3 regions of the Paraburkholderia caffeinilytica genome follow, and region 1 is predicted to be linked to each of the others. Evidence: riboswitches for the same ligand, from Rfam matches in the RefSeq annotation. Region 1 holds a riboswitch; each other region holds the start of a gene.
What was found. Region 1 has a riboswitch for cobalamin ahead of cobA (uroporphyrinogen-III C-methyltransferase). Riboswitches for the same ligand answer to the same signal wherever they lie in the genome.

Region 2: another riboswitch for cobalamin. It lies ahead of DSC91_RS12565 (CbtB domain-containing protein); the one in region 1 lies ahead of cobA (uroporphyrinogen-III C-methyltransferase).
Region 3: another riboswitch for cobalamin. It lies ahead of cobG (precorrin-3B synthase); the one in region 1 lies ahead of cobA (uroporphyrinogen-III C-methyltransferase).

The regions. Positions count from the first base shown of each region.
Region 1 is NZ_CP031466.1:1,694,649-1,699,249, forward strand. Features, by position in the region: gene cobN (cobaltochelatase subunit CobN) at 1-273, opposite strand, end outside; gene cobW (cobalamin biosynthesis protein CobW) at 280-1,389, opposite strand; cobalamin riboswitch at 1,580-1,852, opposite strand; cobalamin riboswitch at 1,933-2,160, shown strand; gene cobA (uroporphyrinogen-III C-methyltransferase) at 2,386-3,192, shown strand; gene DSC91_RS07540 (cobalamin biosynthesis protein) at 3,189-3,740, shown strand; gene cobO (cob(I)yrinic acid a,c-diamide adenosyltransferase) at 3,737-4,339, shown strand; gene DSC91_RS07550 (cobyrinic acid a,c-diamide synthase CobB) at 4,343-4,601, shown strand, end outside.
Region 2 is NZ_CP031466.1:2,833,698-2,838,298, reverse strand. Features, by position in the region: gene DSC91_RS12580 (alpha/beta hydrolase) at 1-992, shown strand, start outside; partial or broken gene DSC91_RS38215 (hypothetical protein) at 1,052-1,243, shown strand; gene DSC91_RS12570 (histidine phosphatase family protein) at 1,234-1,926, opposite strand; adenosylcobalamin (AdoCbl) riboswitch at 2,024-2,111, shown strand; gene DSC91_RS12565 (CbtB domain-containing protein) at 2,166-2,399, shown strand; gene DSC91_RS12560 (CbtA family protein) at 2,411-3,157, shown strand; gene DSC91_RS12555 (hypothetical protein) at 3,880-4,086, shown strand; gene DSC91_RS12550 (hypothetical protein) at 4,141-4,422, shown strand.
Region 3 is NZ_CP031466.1:1,383,410-1,388,010, forward strand. Features, by position in the region: gene cobJ (precorrin-3B C(17)-methyltransferase) at 1-386, opposite strand, end outside; gene DSC91_RS06215 (precorrin-2 C(20)-methyltransferase) at 374-1,105, opposite strand; gene DSC91_RS06220 (precorrin-8X methylmutase) at 1,106-1,732, opposite strand; gene cobG (precorrin-3B synthase) at 1,725-3,260, opposite strand; cobalamin riboswitch at 3,344-3,522, opposite strand; gene cbiE (precorrin-6y C5,15-methyltransferase (decarboxylating) subunit CbiE) at 3,607-4,601, shown strand, end outside.

The DNA.
Region 1 (4,601 bases):
CTCGCCGCCAAGATGATCGACCACGACGACACGCGCATGCTGCAACACGTCTTCGACATAGAAATCGACGGACGCCGGTTGCCGCAAATACGTGACGTTCGCGAGCCGCACACTCGGAAAGCCCTCGCCGAGACGGGGAAACACACTCGCGAGCAGCGACAGCGTGGTGTCGGCGGAGCTGAGCACCACGATATCGGCGGGCCGCTGATCGATACGGATCACGCCTTGCGTGTCGTCGACAAAACCGCCCGGCGTGGTGCGCAACAGATGCATAAGTGGTTACGCCTGTTGCGGCAGGGCGCTCGCCACGGCGCCCAAGGCGGCGTCGAATGCCTGTTGCAGCACGGCTTGATCGAGGTCCTCGCCGATCAGCACGAAGCGGCTTTGCTGGCGTTCGCTCCCTTCACCTGCTTCACCCGCTTGCCAGCGCCGGTCGAAGTAACTATCGAAACGGCGGCCCACGCCCTGGATCACGAGACGCATCGCGGCGCCCGGCAGCGCCGCGAAACCTTTGACGCGGTAAATCGTGTTCGTTTCGACGAGCCCCTGCAACGCGGCGATCGCGGCTTCGCGCGACGAAACATGCGCCTGCACCACCACCGAATCGAATTCGTCGTGGTGGTGATCGGCGTCTTCGGCCGAACCGTGATGGTCGTGGCGCAGATGGATCGTCTCTTCCGACGCTGCTTCGAGGCCCAGCAGCGTATGCAAGTCGAGCTGACCCATCTGCGCGCGCACGATCTTCACTTGCGGCGGAATTTCTTCGCGGATGATGGCCTCGACAGAAGCCTGCTGCGCTTCGTCGAGCAGATCCGTCTTGTTCAGAATCACCAGATCGGCCGCCGACAATTGATCTTCGAACAATTCGTGCAACGGCGATTCGTGATCGAGATTCGGATCGGCCTTGCGTTGCGCATCCACCGCGACCGGATTGTCGGCAAACTGGCCGCTTGCCGCAGCCGGGCCGTCCACCACGGTGACGACCGCGTCGACAGTGAAGCTATTCTTGATCTGCGGCCAGTTGAACGCCTGCACCAGTGGCTTCGGCAAGGCGAGACCGGACGTTTCGATCAACACGTGGTCGATCTGCTCGCGGCGCTCGACCAGCTTTTCCATCACCGGGAAAAACTCTTCCTGCACGGTGCAGCACAGGCAGCCGTTCGCGAGTTCATACAGCTGCCCTTCAGTTTCGACGCCGTTCTCATCGCAGCCGATGCCGCAACCCTTGAGGATTTCCCCGTCGATGCCGAGTTCGCCGAACTCATTGACGATCACCGCGATGCGCTTGCCGCCCGCATGCTGAAGAATGTGCCGCAGCAGCGTGGTCTTGCCGCTGCCGAGAAAGCCCGTGACGATGGTGACGGGGATCTTGCGCATTTGAGTTTGCATCGTGAGGTCGATCCTAGAAGTTGCACGTGCACGCCGGCGCATTGTCAATGTGTATAGGTCGGGCAAACGAGGCACATGCCCCAAACCACGACACTGACCAAACACGGGGACGAACAACGGCGCTGCCGGGGCAACTGAAAAACAGAAAACAGGAATGAGGTCATGAACGCCCCACCGCATCCCCGCGGTAGTCATTCTTCGTAATCTGGCCGGTATCCGGGCTGGCGAAAGCGCCGCTTCCCCTTCCCGGACGAGTGATTTCTCGCCCAGTGGTTATATGCCGACGCGGCCTTGCGCGTGGACATCGAAGCCGGCTCCGCGGCGCTGAAAAACGCACCGCTTTTCGCTTACCGTTGCGGGGGCAGCACAGGTTGACCCGGTCCATTGCAGGTGGGCACCCTGTTTCCCGTTTAACTGCATGCGCACGAGCGCGCACACGAGCACCAAAGTGCGTGCGAGTTTAGGCCCGCGACCCCCGCGCCGTCAAGGAAGCGCGGGCCGCGGCAGGGCCTTTCCGCAGTGTCGGCGCGGCCTGCCCTGTGCTATCGTATGCGCGCGTTTGGTGCCCGCATATGCGTTCGCATGTGCAGTTAAACGGGAAACAGGCCGCGCTCGCTGCGCTCAACCTGTGCTGTCCCCGCAACGGTAAGCGACCTGCGGTGCTTTCGCATCGCGCATGCGTTTTTGATGCCACTGTCTGACGAATCCGGACGGGAAGGCAAAACGCGTGAGGCCGTCAGCCCGGATACCGGCCAGACGCGGAGGCAGTGAGCGTCACGCTGCCGGCTGCCGGAATCCGCGAGGGACGGATGTGAAGGCGCAAAAAGCACGACGTAGCGCGGCCGTTGGCGTGTTCCTGTGGGAAACGCGGCGAGCGGCCCGGTTCGTCGCGCGTAATCCGTCACACCGCATGACCTCAATGTCCGCCGCCTGCGGCCTCATCAAGCCTCATCCGTTTCCGCCTGTCACGACATGGCGCTCGCCATGCACGCCGCGATGAGCCGCGCCTGGCTGATCGGCGCCGGCCCCGGCGACGTCGAGCTGATGACGCTCAAGGCGACGCGCGCGCTGGCGCAAGCCGATGTGGTGCTGGTCGACGATCTGGTGAACCCCGACGTGCTGCAGTTCGCGCGCGCCGATGCGCTGGTCGTGTACGTCGGCAAACGCGGCGGGCATCCGTCAACGCCGCAAGCCGGCATCGTCGCGCAGATGCTCGACCATCTGCAGGCGGGACGCAGTGTCGCCCGTCTGAAAGGCGGTGATCCGTTCGTGTTCGGCCGTGGCGGCGAGGAACAGCAGGCGCTGCATGCCGCCGGCATCGACGTGGACGTGATCAACGGCATCACCGCCGGAATTGCGGCGCCCGCGGCAATCGGCATTCCCGTGACGCATCGCGATCACGCGCAAGGCGTGGTGTTCGTCACCGGACACGGCGCCGGCAGCGGCGAGCCCGACTGGGCCGCACTCGCCGCCACGCGGATGACGCTGGTGGTTTACATGGGCATGCGGCGGCTCAACGAAATCGTCGACGCATTGCTCGCGGCCGGGATGAGCCCCGAAACGCCGTGCGCGGCGATCGAATCGGCTACGCGTCCCGAGCAACGGCATACGCTCGCGCGGCTCGGCGAGTTCGCGGATGCGGTCTCGCGCGCCGGACTCGGCTCGCCGGCGATCGTGGTCATTGGCGGCGTGGCGTCGCTGGCCTGGGCGCGGGATGCGATCAATGCTGATTCGGCGGGAGCGCTGGAGGCTGCGCGAGCGGCAAACGCAACTAGCCCCGCGAACCCCACGGACGTGCCATGAAAACGCTAACCGTCGGCATCGGCTGCCGTTCGCACAGCTCCGCAGAGCAAATCGAAACAGCTGTGCGTGCCGCACTCGGCTCGCACGCATTCGATGAAATCCGCACGATTGCCTCGGTCGACATCAAAGCTCACGAAACCGGCCTGGTCGAATTCTGCGCACGTCATGCACTGCCGCTGAAGCTGTTCAGCCGCGAACAGATTGCGGCGATCTCCGTCGACAATCCGTCTGCGGCCGCACGCGAGCATCTCGGCATCGACGGCGTCTGCGAACCGTGCGCCTTGCTCGCCGCAGCGACCGGATCCGATACGGCTAACGCTCCCGGTGCGGCCCTCACGCCGACATTTGCGTCGGCTGCGTCAGTTGCATCGGCTGCCTCGATTGCACCCATCGCCTCGCCTGCGTCGCTTGCACCCAATGCCTCTAACGCACGGCTACTCGTGCGCAAAACCATCCACAACGGCGTCACGGTGGCGATAGCCTCGACCACCGCCCACTCCGCCCGAGAACAGACAAACAACGGCACTCAAGAACAGGACCTCCCATGAAGACCGATCCCGAATCGCATCAACGCATGACCGAGCGCCGGCGCGAAGGCCACGAGAAAAAGCAGGCCGGCGCGACCGTCGAAAAAGGTCTGCTGATCGTCAATACCGGCACCGGCAAAGGCAAGACCACCGCCGCATTCGGCATGGCCGTGCGGGTGCTAGGCCACGGCATGCGCCTCGGCGTCGTGCAATTCATCAAGGGCGCGCTGCATACCTCGGAGCGCGACTTCCTCGGCGCGATCGCCAACTGCGACTTCGTCACGATGGGCGACGGCTACACCTGGAACACGCAGAATCGCGATGCCGACATCGCCACCGCGCGCAAAGGGTGGAACGAAGCACGCCGCATGATCGAGAGCGGCGACTATCAGATGGTGATCCTCGATGAACTGAACACCGTGCTGAAGTACGAATACCTGCCGCTCGACGAAGTGCTGTCGGTACTGAACGCGCGCGCCGACATGCTGCACGTGGTGGTGACCGGCCGTCACGCGCCGGACGCGCTCATCGAAGCCGCCGACCTCGTCACCGAAATGCGCATCGTCAAGCACCCGTATCGCGAGCAAGGCGTGAAAGCGCAGCGCGGCGTGGAGTTCTGAGCGATGTCCGCGTGCCCCGCCCTGTTCATTAGCGCGCCCGCATCGGGTCAAGGCAAGACCACGATTACCGCCGGTCTGGCGCGCTACCATCGGCGGCTGGGACGACGCGTGCGCGTATTCAAGACGGGCCCCGACTTTCTCGACCCGATGATCCTGGCGCGCGCCAGCGGCGCGCCGGTCCTGTCGCTCGATCTATGGATGGTGGGTGAGCCGGCCTGCCGGAACCTGCTCGCGCAGGCGGCGGCCGAAGCGGACCTGATCC
Region 2 (4,601 bases), 1.1 Mb from region 1:
TCGCGGCGCATCCCTACGCGTCGCATCTAAAACCGGTGGCGACGATCTCGGACACACGGTTCACGATCGACACGTCGCAAGGGCAAGCTGAATTTCCGCTGTATCTGTCGAAGGATTGGAACGTCGCGCAACCGCAGGTGACGCGTGCGGTGATCGTGATTCACGGCAAGCTGCGCAACGCGGACGTGTACTTCCGCACTGCGCAGAACGCGCGTGACGCTGCCCACGCGGATGCCGACAGCACGCTTCTGATCGCGCCGCAATTCCTCGCCACGCTCGACACGCGCATGCATGGCGAACCGGCCGATCTGCTGCGTTGGACCGGCGACGCGTGGATGGGCGGCGAGGCGGCGCGGGCGCCGTTGCCCATCAGTTCGTACGCGGTACTGGACGCGATCGTCACGCGTCTCGCGGATCGCAAGCTGTTTCCGAATCTGCGGCATGTCGTGTTCGCAGGGCATTCGGGTGGCGGACAGGTCGTGCAGCGTTACGCCGTCGCGGCGCATAACATCGACGTGCTGACGAATGAAGGCATCGATGTGCGCTACGTCGTGGCGAGCCCGTCGACGTATGCCTATTTCGATGCGCAACGGCCGAATGCGCAAGGTGTGGCGGCGCCGTTCGATGCCGCGCAATGCGCCGACTTCAACCAATGGAAATACGGCATGGACAATCGGCCGCCGTACCTCGACGACCGTTCGCCGGCAGAACTCGAAGCGACTTATGTGTCGCGCCGCATTGACTACCTGGTCGGCGGCGCGGACGACGATCCGCAGCAAAGCGCGCTCGATAGAAGCTGTGCCGCCGAAGCGCAAGGTCCGCAGCGTGTCGCGCGCGCGGAAGCGTATTACCGGTACATCCAGTCGCGTCATCCGGAAGGGCTGAAGCAGCGCTTTCATATCGTGCCGGGTGTGGGTCACGATGGCGCGCGCATGCTGACATCGGTTTGCGCATTGTCGGCGATGTTCGACACCAAAGGATGCGAGCAATGAAAGGAGCGGCATGAACCGTGCTGCCACGATAAGGTCACCTTTCGAACGGCCGTGCCGACATGAACAACACCCGAATCCTCGCGGCCGCGATCGCCGCACTATCGCTCAGCGCCCTGTTGCCGTGCTGCGCGAATGCCGACGATGCGCCTGGCCCGTGCGCGTCGCTCACACGGATCGTCGCGGCGGCGCCGGACGGTTTGGCCTCGCTGACGCCGGATGACGGCCGGGGCGTCGCGCAACCCTACGGCGATGCCGGCCACCATGTCCAGCCGCGTCGCGAGCGTCGCAACTCGACCATCGAGAGCGGCGCGATCTCGATGCGCGGAAACACAGCGGGCGGCACGCCGAGCGCATGAACGATTGCGGCCCTGATGACCGGCGCGTGCGTGACGGCCGCGACATGTTGCGTATCGCGCGGTGTGCGGTTTGCTTGTGCGCCTGATGCCCAGCTTTTTGACTCGTCCGTGCCGTCGCTCGACGCATCGCCCGCTCGCCCGGTTGCCCGCTCGCTCAACGCATCGTCCAACGCATCGAGCCACCGTCCTACCCGTTTCACGACCTGATTGAACGACTCCCCGCCGTGCGCGGCAGCGTCGGGATCATGTGTCCATCCTGAGAGGTCTTGCGGCGCTTCGGCGGCGAGATCGGCGAGACGGCGGCCATGCCACAGGCCGTAGTCCATATCCGCCAGCCCGGCCTCGACCGATGCGCCTTGCCCCAAGGCTGCGGCGCCGATGCCCAAGGCCGTTGCCGTATCGCGCGCGCAAACGGCCGGGCTGACGAAAACCGCGGCGTCGTCCGGAATCGACAGACGCGCACGCGCGGCGCTTGCTTCGGCGAGGCCACGCGCGTCGAGCGGATCGTCCGCGGGGAAGCGGCCCGCGCGCATCGCCGCAGTCGATGCGTGGCTGATCAGTAACAGCCGTGTGTCCATTCAGTTCATTTCCAGAGAGGCCGGGCCGGAGCGGGACGCATGAAACGCATGCTTTGGATTGCCGGGGGCCCAAGTTTAGCGCGTAGAATAGCGTCACTGCGAAGCACGGAAGCCGGTGAGAGCCCGGCGCGGTCGCGCCACTGTAATCGGCATTCACGAGCCGAAAGCCAGACCTGAGCTTCGCACCATCCCTCTTCAATCGACTATCGGGGCGCGTTACCCCCAAGGAGATGTCCATTATGACTCACGCCGTTTTCGATCCCGCTACGCAGCCTGCTGCACAGCCCGTTGCCCAACCCACGCCGATTCCGCTGCGTGAATTGCTGCCTTGGGTCGTATTCGGCGGCTTGCTGCTGTTGCTCGCGCTCTATTTCGTCGGTGCGGAACAGGGCGCCACGTCGCTGGTGCCTGGCATGTACGTGCACGAATTCGTGCACGACGGCCGCCATCTGCTCGGCTTTCCCTGCCACTAACGGGGTCGAACATGGTCGGTAAATTGTTGGTACGCGGGATGCTTGCAGGCATCGCCGCGGGATTGCTCACGTTCGGCTTCGCCAGATTGGTGGGCGAGCCGCAGGTCGACCAAGCCATTTCCTTCGAGGAAAAGGCCGAGGCAGCCAAAGGCGAAGCGCCCGAACCTGAGCTCGTCAGCCGCGACACCCAGGCGGGCCTGGGATTGTTGACGGGCGTGGTGACGTATGGCGCCGCGTTCGGTGGGCTGTTCTCGCTGGTGTTCGCGTATGCGTACGGCCGCGCCGGCGCGTTGAGCGCGCGCGCGTTGTCCGCATGGCTGGCGCTTGGCGCGTTTATCACGCTGGTGATCGTCCCGAACATCAAGTACCCGGCGAATCCCCCTTCGGTGGGCGACCCCGAGACGATCGGAACGCGGACCGGCTTGTTCTTCCTGATGATTGCGATCTCGCTGGCCGCGATGGTGTTTTCGCTGAAGGTTCGACGCCGCGCAGCGCTGAAGCTCGGCGCGTGGAACGGCTCGATTGTGGCAGGCCTGGTGTTCGTCGCGATCATTGCTGCCGTGCAACTGTCGATGCCGACGATCAACGAAGTGCCCGCGACTTTCCCGGCGGTGCTGTTGTGGAAGTTCCGCGTCGCGGCGATCGGCATGCAGGTGGTTATGTGGACGACCGTCGGGCTGCTGTTCGGCGCTCTGGTCGAACGAAGCAAACTGCTGGTTCCCGCGAACCGCAGCGCCGCGAAGTCTGCTTACCTTTGATGGGGGGCGTGGCCGCGTAAGCCGCGGCGAAGCCGCTTTCCTGTTAGCGCAAAAGGCGTGACCGCGTAAGCCGCGGCGAAGCCGCTTTCCTGTTAGCGCAAAAGGCGTCACCGCGTAAGCAGCGGAGAAGCCGCTTTCCTGCTAGCGCAAAAGGCGTCACCGCGTAAGCAGCGGAGAAGCCGCTTTCCTGCTAGCGCAAAAGGCGTGACCGCGTAAGCCGCGGCGAAGCCGCTTTCCTGTTAGCGCAAAAGGCGTGACCGCGTAAGCCGCGGCGAAGCCGCTTTCCTGTTAGCGCAAAAGGCGTGACCGCGTAAGCGGTCACGCCGACATGCAGCGCGAGAGAAGCCAGCTACATCAAGTACTTGGCGCGCTTGCCAGAATGTTATCCACAGGCTTGCGAACATTTTCTGTGGATAAGCCAGCCCTCCGCAATGCGTCCATCCGCGCGAACCGCGTAGCCGATCATCCCTGCATTCACCCGCACCGCCAACAACAAACCGATCTGCGTCAAGCACTTAGGTGCGTAGCCCCGTTGTTATCAACAACCCTCTCCACATTTTCTGTGGATAAATTGATCCCGCGTTGTACAAGGTCCGCAAACATCTGTTCCGTTTGAACTCAACAACTTGGTTGTTGGCATACGGTCTCCGGTTGTCCGTATTCACTTTCGCTACCGCGTCGAGGGCGCGGCTCGGGAAATGCCGCTTGGAGCCTGGCCGCGTGTGAGGCTCGCCACGATCAGGCTGGAGCTTGATGAAACGAAGCTGGGCGTGCAGCGTTCCGGCGATCCGGCAGGCCAGCGCAAGCTGGTCGCGGACAAGCTGAAGGTCGAGAAGGCGCAGGTTGTCCGGCAGCAGCAGGAGCTGGCCGAACGCGAGCGGCAGGACGCTGAGTCACAACTGACCGTAGTGGTCATGTTTGAGACGTGACATCCCTGGGCGATGGTAGACAACACTCCGGACGGGGCCAGGGGCGTGCGGCGGATGTTCGATCTGCACCTGCTGCCAAATGCAGGCGGTACGCGTGTAAGCGACGTGATGCCCGGCGATATCCGCGGGGCAGTCCGCACGCTCGTCGATGCAGGAAAAATTTCGACAGGCATATCGCTGCACATGTACACCAATGCGATGCCCGTGTGGGCGGGCAGGCGCAAACCCTGGCGGCTGCTCTTTGAAGGGAACCCGGTTGAAGGCGTGTGCTCGCACGCATCGCAGCCACCGCACCGCATGACACCGGCAACCGAACTGCGTGAACGTTCCGGATGACTCCGTTTCCCCTGCTCTTTTGCAAGTCACTTGTCGTTGATAGCTGGGCCAGCTCCCAGCAGGCGTCGTCGTCTTTCCGCGGACGACGCTCGACTGCCTTTGCCCGCTTCGTGCGGGTTTTTTGTCTTTTCTGATCTGGCGCAAACAGTGCGGCAGCAAGTCCAGCCCGTCAACGGCGT
Region 3 (4,601 bases), 310 kb from region 1:
CCACTTGTCGTGATCGCGGGCGACACGGCCAACGCAGCCGCCATCTCGCGAGCCATCACGTTGACGCCTGCAAGACCGCCGAGCAACGGCACGACCGCACTGCCGTCTTCCGCGACGGCCAGCACCGGCGGCTCGACGCCCTTGTTCGACAACAACGGCGCGAGGCAGCGAATCACGATCCCGGTCGCGCACAACGCGATGATCGGCGTGCCGCGCGCATACAGCTCACGCAGATGCGCGCCGAGGTCCGTGTACGACGCGTCAGCCTCGACACGTGCCTGCAAGGCGTGCACCTCGCAACCCGCATACAGCGTCTGAATACGCCGCGCGGTCTCCAGCGCACCCGCGCCGAGAATCACAATGGCGGGTGGCGTCAACCTTGCCATTTTTCCCCCGGCACGACGAGCAATGAAAAATACGGCGATGCCATTGGATCGACTTCATCGAGCGGCACGATGCGCTGATTGCCCATCGTCGCGCGTTCGACGTAAAGCGCACGATGCGCGAGCCCCAGTTCGCCGAGCACGCGCCGCACCTTGTCGAAATTGCGGCCGAGTTTCATGATGACCGCCGCGTCCGCGTCTGCGAGACGCCGGCGCAGTTCGTCTTCAGGCAATACGCCTGAGAGCACCGACAAACTCTGATTGCGATACACCAGCGGCGAGCCGAGTACCGCCGCACCGCCGAGCATCGAGCAGACGCCGGGTACGACTTCGGCCTCGAAACGCGCTGCGAGGCGGTCGTGCAAATACATGTACGAGCCATAGAAAAACGGATCGCCTTCGCAAATCACCGCAACATCGCGGCCCGCATCGAGATGGCCGGCGACGATCTGCGCGGCGGTGTCATAGAAGTCGGCGATGATCGCTTCATACGAAAGCGGCGGCTCGAGCGCTTCGGTGGTCACGGGATAAACGAGCGGCAGATGCTGCTGAGCATCGTGCAGATGCGCCTCGATGATGCTGAACGCGTTGCCCTTCTTGCCCTTTGCGACGAAATACGCGACTACGGGTGCCGCTTTCAGCAAACGCAGCGCTTTCAGCGTGATGAGTTCCGGGTCGCCGGGGCCGACGCCCAGTCCGAATAACCGTCCTTGCGCGCTCATTTACTCGACCTCCGTCGCCAGCGCATTCACGGCGGCGGCGGCCATCGCGCTGCCGCCGCGCCGGCCGTGAACCACGACGTAGGGCACGCCGCGGCTGTCTTCGGCAAGCAGCGCCTTCGATTCGGCCGCGCCGACGAAGCCGACCGGAAAACCGAGGATCAACGCGGGCTTCGGCGCGCCGGCATCGAGCATGTCGAGCAGATGAAAGAGGGCGGTCGGCGCGTTGCCGATCACGACGACGCTGCCGGCCAGATGCGGCCGCCACAATTCGAGCGCGGCGGCCGAGCGCGTATTGCCGAATTCACGCGCGAGCGCGGGAACGTCCTGATGCGTGAGCGTGCAGATCACGTCGTTGTTCGCGGGCAGCCGTGCGCGCGTGATGCCTTGCGCCACCATGCCGGCGTCGCACAGAATCGGCGCGCCCTGAGCAAGCGCAGCGCGGCCCGCAACCCCGGCGCCTTCGGAAAACTGAAGATCGTCGACGACGTCGACCATGCCGCAGGCGTGAATCACGCGCACCGCGAGTTTCTCGAGGTCGGCGGGGATGCGCGCGAGATCGGCCTCCGCACGTATCGTCGCGAAGGATTGGCGATAGATCTCCTGACCGTCGCGAATGTAATCAAGCATCTGAGGGGCTCCGGGCCGGATGTGCCAATGGGTCGAGCATGTCGGCGGCCTGTTCGATCGTGAGTTGGTGCGCGATGCACGAGCCGAAACCCGGCGCGCCATCGCGGCGAAAAAGGTCGTAGATGCCGGGCGCCGCGGCCAGCAGCGTGTACGGCGCGCAATGGGCGGCGGCGCACGAGCGCGGACAGCCGCTCAGATGGACATCGACGCCCTCGGGTAAGCGATTCGCCAGCAGCAGCGCGTCCGCTTTGGTGTCGGCGAGGCTTTTGGCGCAGCCTGTGGAACCGGTGCAGGCGATCAGGTGCGTAACGCGTTGTGACGGATCGCAGGCAAGACCTAGCGCGTTCATTTCAGCGAGCACGGCGGGCGCGGCATGGGCCGCGATATCGGGCAGTAGCACGCTTTGCCAGGGCGTCATGCGCAACGTGCCGTTGCCTTGCTGTTGCGAGAGCGCGGCGAGGCCGCGCAAGGTGTCGGCGTCGAGGCGTCCGAGCGGCGGTTGGCCGCCTACGTGCCGCATGCCAGCGACTCGCTGTGCGTGCGCGCCGAGTCTGAGCGCGGCATCGGCAGGCGTGCTGCGTTGCCAGTGCGCGAGCGACGTGTCGCGTGACAGCGGGAAATCGACATACGTTTGAGCGTGCTGTAACAGCGCGTCGACGGACTGCTGGGCAAGCAGGTGGCGCATGCGTGTGGCATCCGGTGCGGCCAGGTCGAGGAACGTGTGTAGCAGCGCACGGACCAGACCCGCGACTTGCACGGGGAGCACGGCGGCGAGGGCGCCTGTGTTCGCGTCGCCCACCACAGGTGGGCAACCCGCCAATCCAAACACAAATCGCACGCCGTCTTCAGCTTGTGTTGCCGCCAGCCAGACATCGTGCGGATGATCCAGTCTGGCAAGACGCTCGCCACCATCGAGCAAAAGCGCGAATTTGGGCGATAGCGCCACGAAACGAGCATCGGATTGCAGCAAGGCGAGCAGTTCGACGCAAAGGGGCCTCGTGTCGAACAGTGCAAATGGGTCGCGTCCGGCAGTCGGGCTCACCATCACATTGCGCACATCGTCCGCAGCGGATGCTGAAATCGAGCCGGCAGCGTGTTGTGCGGTTGCCGATCGCGTATTTGAAGCGTTCGCTGCGACGATCCGGGGCGTGTCAGAAGTATCCGTCGAGATCGCGAGCAGCAAGCTCTCAGCATCTGCTGCACCGGTCGCCCTGATCGTCCCAATCGGCCCGAGCCCCGCATCGACCAACGCGGCGATCAACGCCGCTTCATGCCCGCTTCGCACGCCCCGCACCTGCAAATTCGCGCGATTGGTCAACTCGATCACACCGGCCGCATGCTCCTCGCTCACGTCGGCGACTACCGCGGCTTGCGCCGCGCTCAGCTCGCCGCCGGGCAACCTGATCCGGCAAAGCCCGCCGTCGCGTGCGGCGACAATGCGCAGCAGCCCCGGACACGCCGAGGGCCGCAGCGCCAGGGCCGCGTCGGGCAAAGCAGTGGAGGGCGAAGCTTGATTCAAGACGGACACCGGGTTTAGCGTCGCGCGACGGCCCGAGCGCCGCCCTGGCGGGCATTGCTGCGGCATCGGTACACCCCGCCCGATGTAGGCTGGCACGAACAGTCTGGCCGGCAGGTCTCCTGGCTGGCAGGTCATGGTCCACCGCGGCCTTCCCGGTCGAACCAGTGGCGCGGAGCGCAGGCGGACTCGCTGCATACAGTTGCGGGGGCAGCCACAGTGACACTGTGTTCCCTCTTCGGCCCCGAAGGGCACCGGCGGCTGTATTATGCCTTTTTTCGAACAGCACAACGAGGCTGGACGCTTTGATCGGCGTGGCACAGCGCATTATTTGAAGATACAGAATGAGGATGGATGCATGCCGGCGTGGCTGACCGTGGTGGGCATGGGCGATGACGGCTTCGCCGGTTTGGGGAGGCCCGCGCGGCGTGCTTTGCTGGAGGCGTCGGTGGTCTACGGCGGCGAACGGCATCTGGCGATGCTGCCCACGCGTCTCGCCGCGCGCCGTGCGGCATGGCCGAAGCCGTTCGATCTCGCGCCTTTGCTGGCGGAGCGTACGGGGTCCGTGTGCGTGCTGGCGAGTGGGGACCCGATGCTGTTCGGCGTCGGCGCGACCTTGGCGCGGCACTTGCCGGCCGGCGAATTGCGGGTGCTGCCCGCGCCGTCGTCGTTGTCGCTGGCGGCCGCGCGGCTTGGCTGGCCGTTGCAGGACGTCGCCACGGTGTCGCTGGTCGGGCGGCCGTTACCGACACTGAATGCCTATTTGCACGACGGCGCGCGCGTCTTCGTGCTGAGCGCGGACGGGCGCACGCCCGCTGCGCTGGCCGAACTGCTGAACGCGCGCGGTTTCGGCGCGACGCGGATGACCGTGCTGGAACATTTGGGCGGAAATCTCGAGCGGCACATCGATGGCCGTGCGGACCAGTGGCCCGCGGGCGAAGTGGCCGCGCTGAATCTGATCGCGCTTGAATGCCGTGCAACGGAAGGCGCCCCGCGTTTGCCGTTGACCGCCGGCTTGCCCGACGACGCCTTTCGCCACGACGGTCAGCTGACCAAACGCGACGTCCGCGCGATCACGCTGGCGCGCCTCGCGCCGACGCCCGGCGAATTGCTATGGGATGTGGGTGCGGGCAGTGGCTCGATCGGCATCGAATGGATGCGCGCGCACCCGACATGCCGCGCGATTGCGATCGAAGGGCACGCGGAGCGGCAGCGGTTCATCGAGCACAATCGCGATGCGTTGGGTGTGCCGGGTTTGCAACTGGTGGCCGGGCGCGCGCCCGATGCGCTGGAGGGATTGGCTGTGCCGGACGCCGTGTTCATCGGCGGCGGGGTGACGGTGCCGGGCGTGCT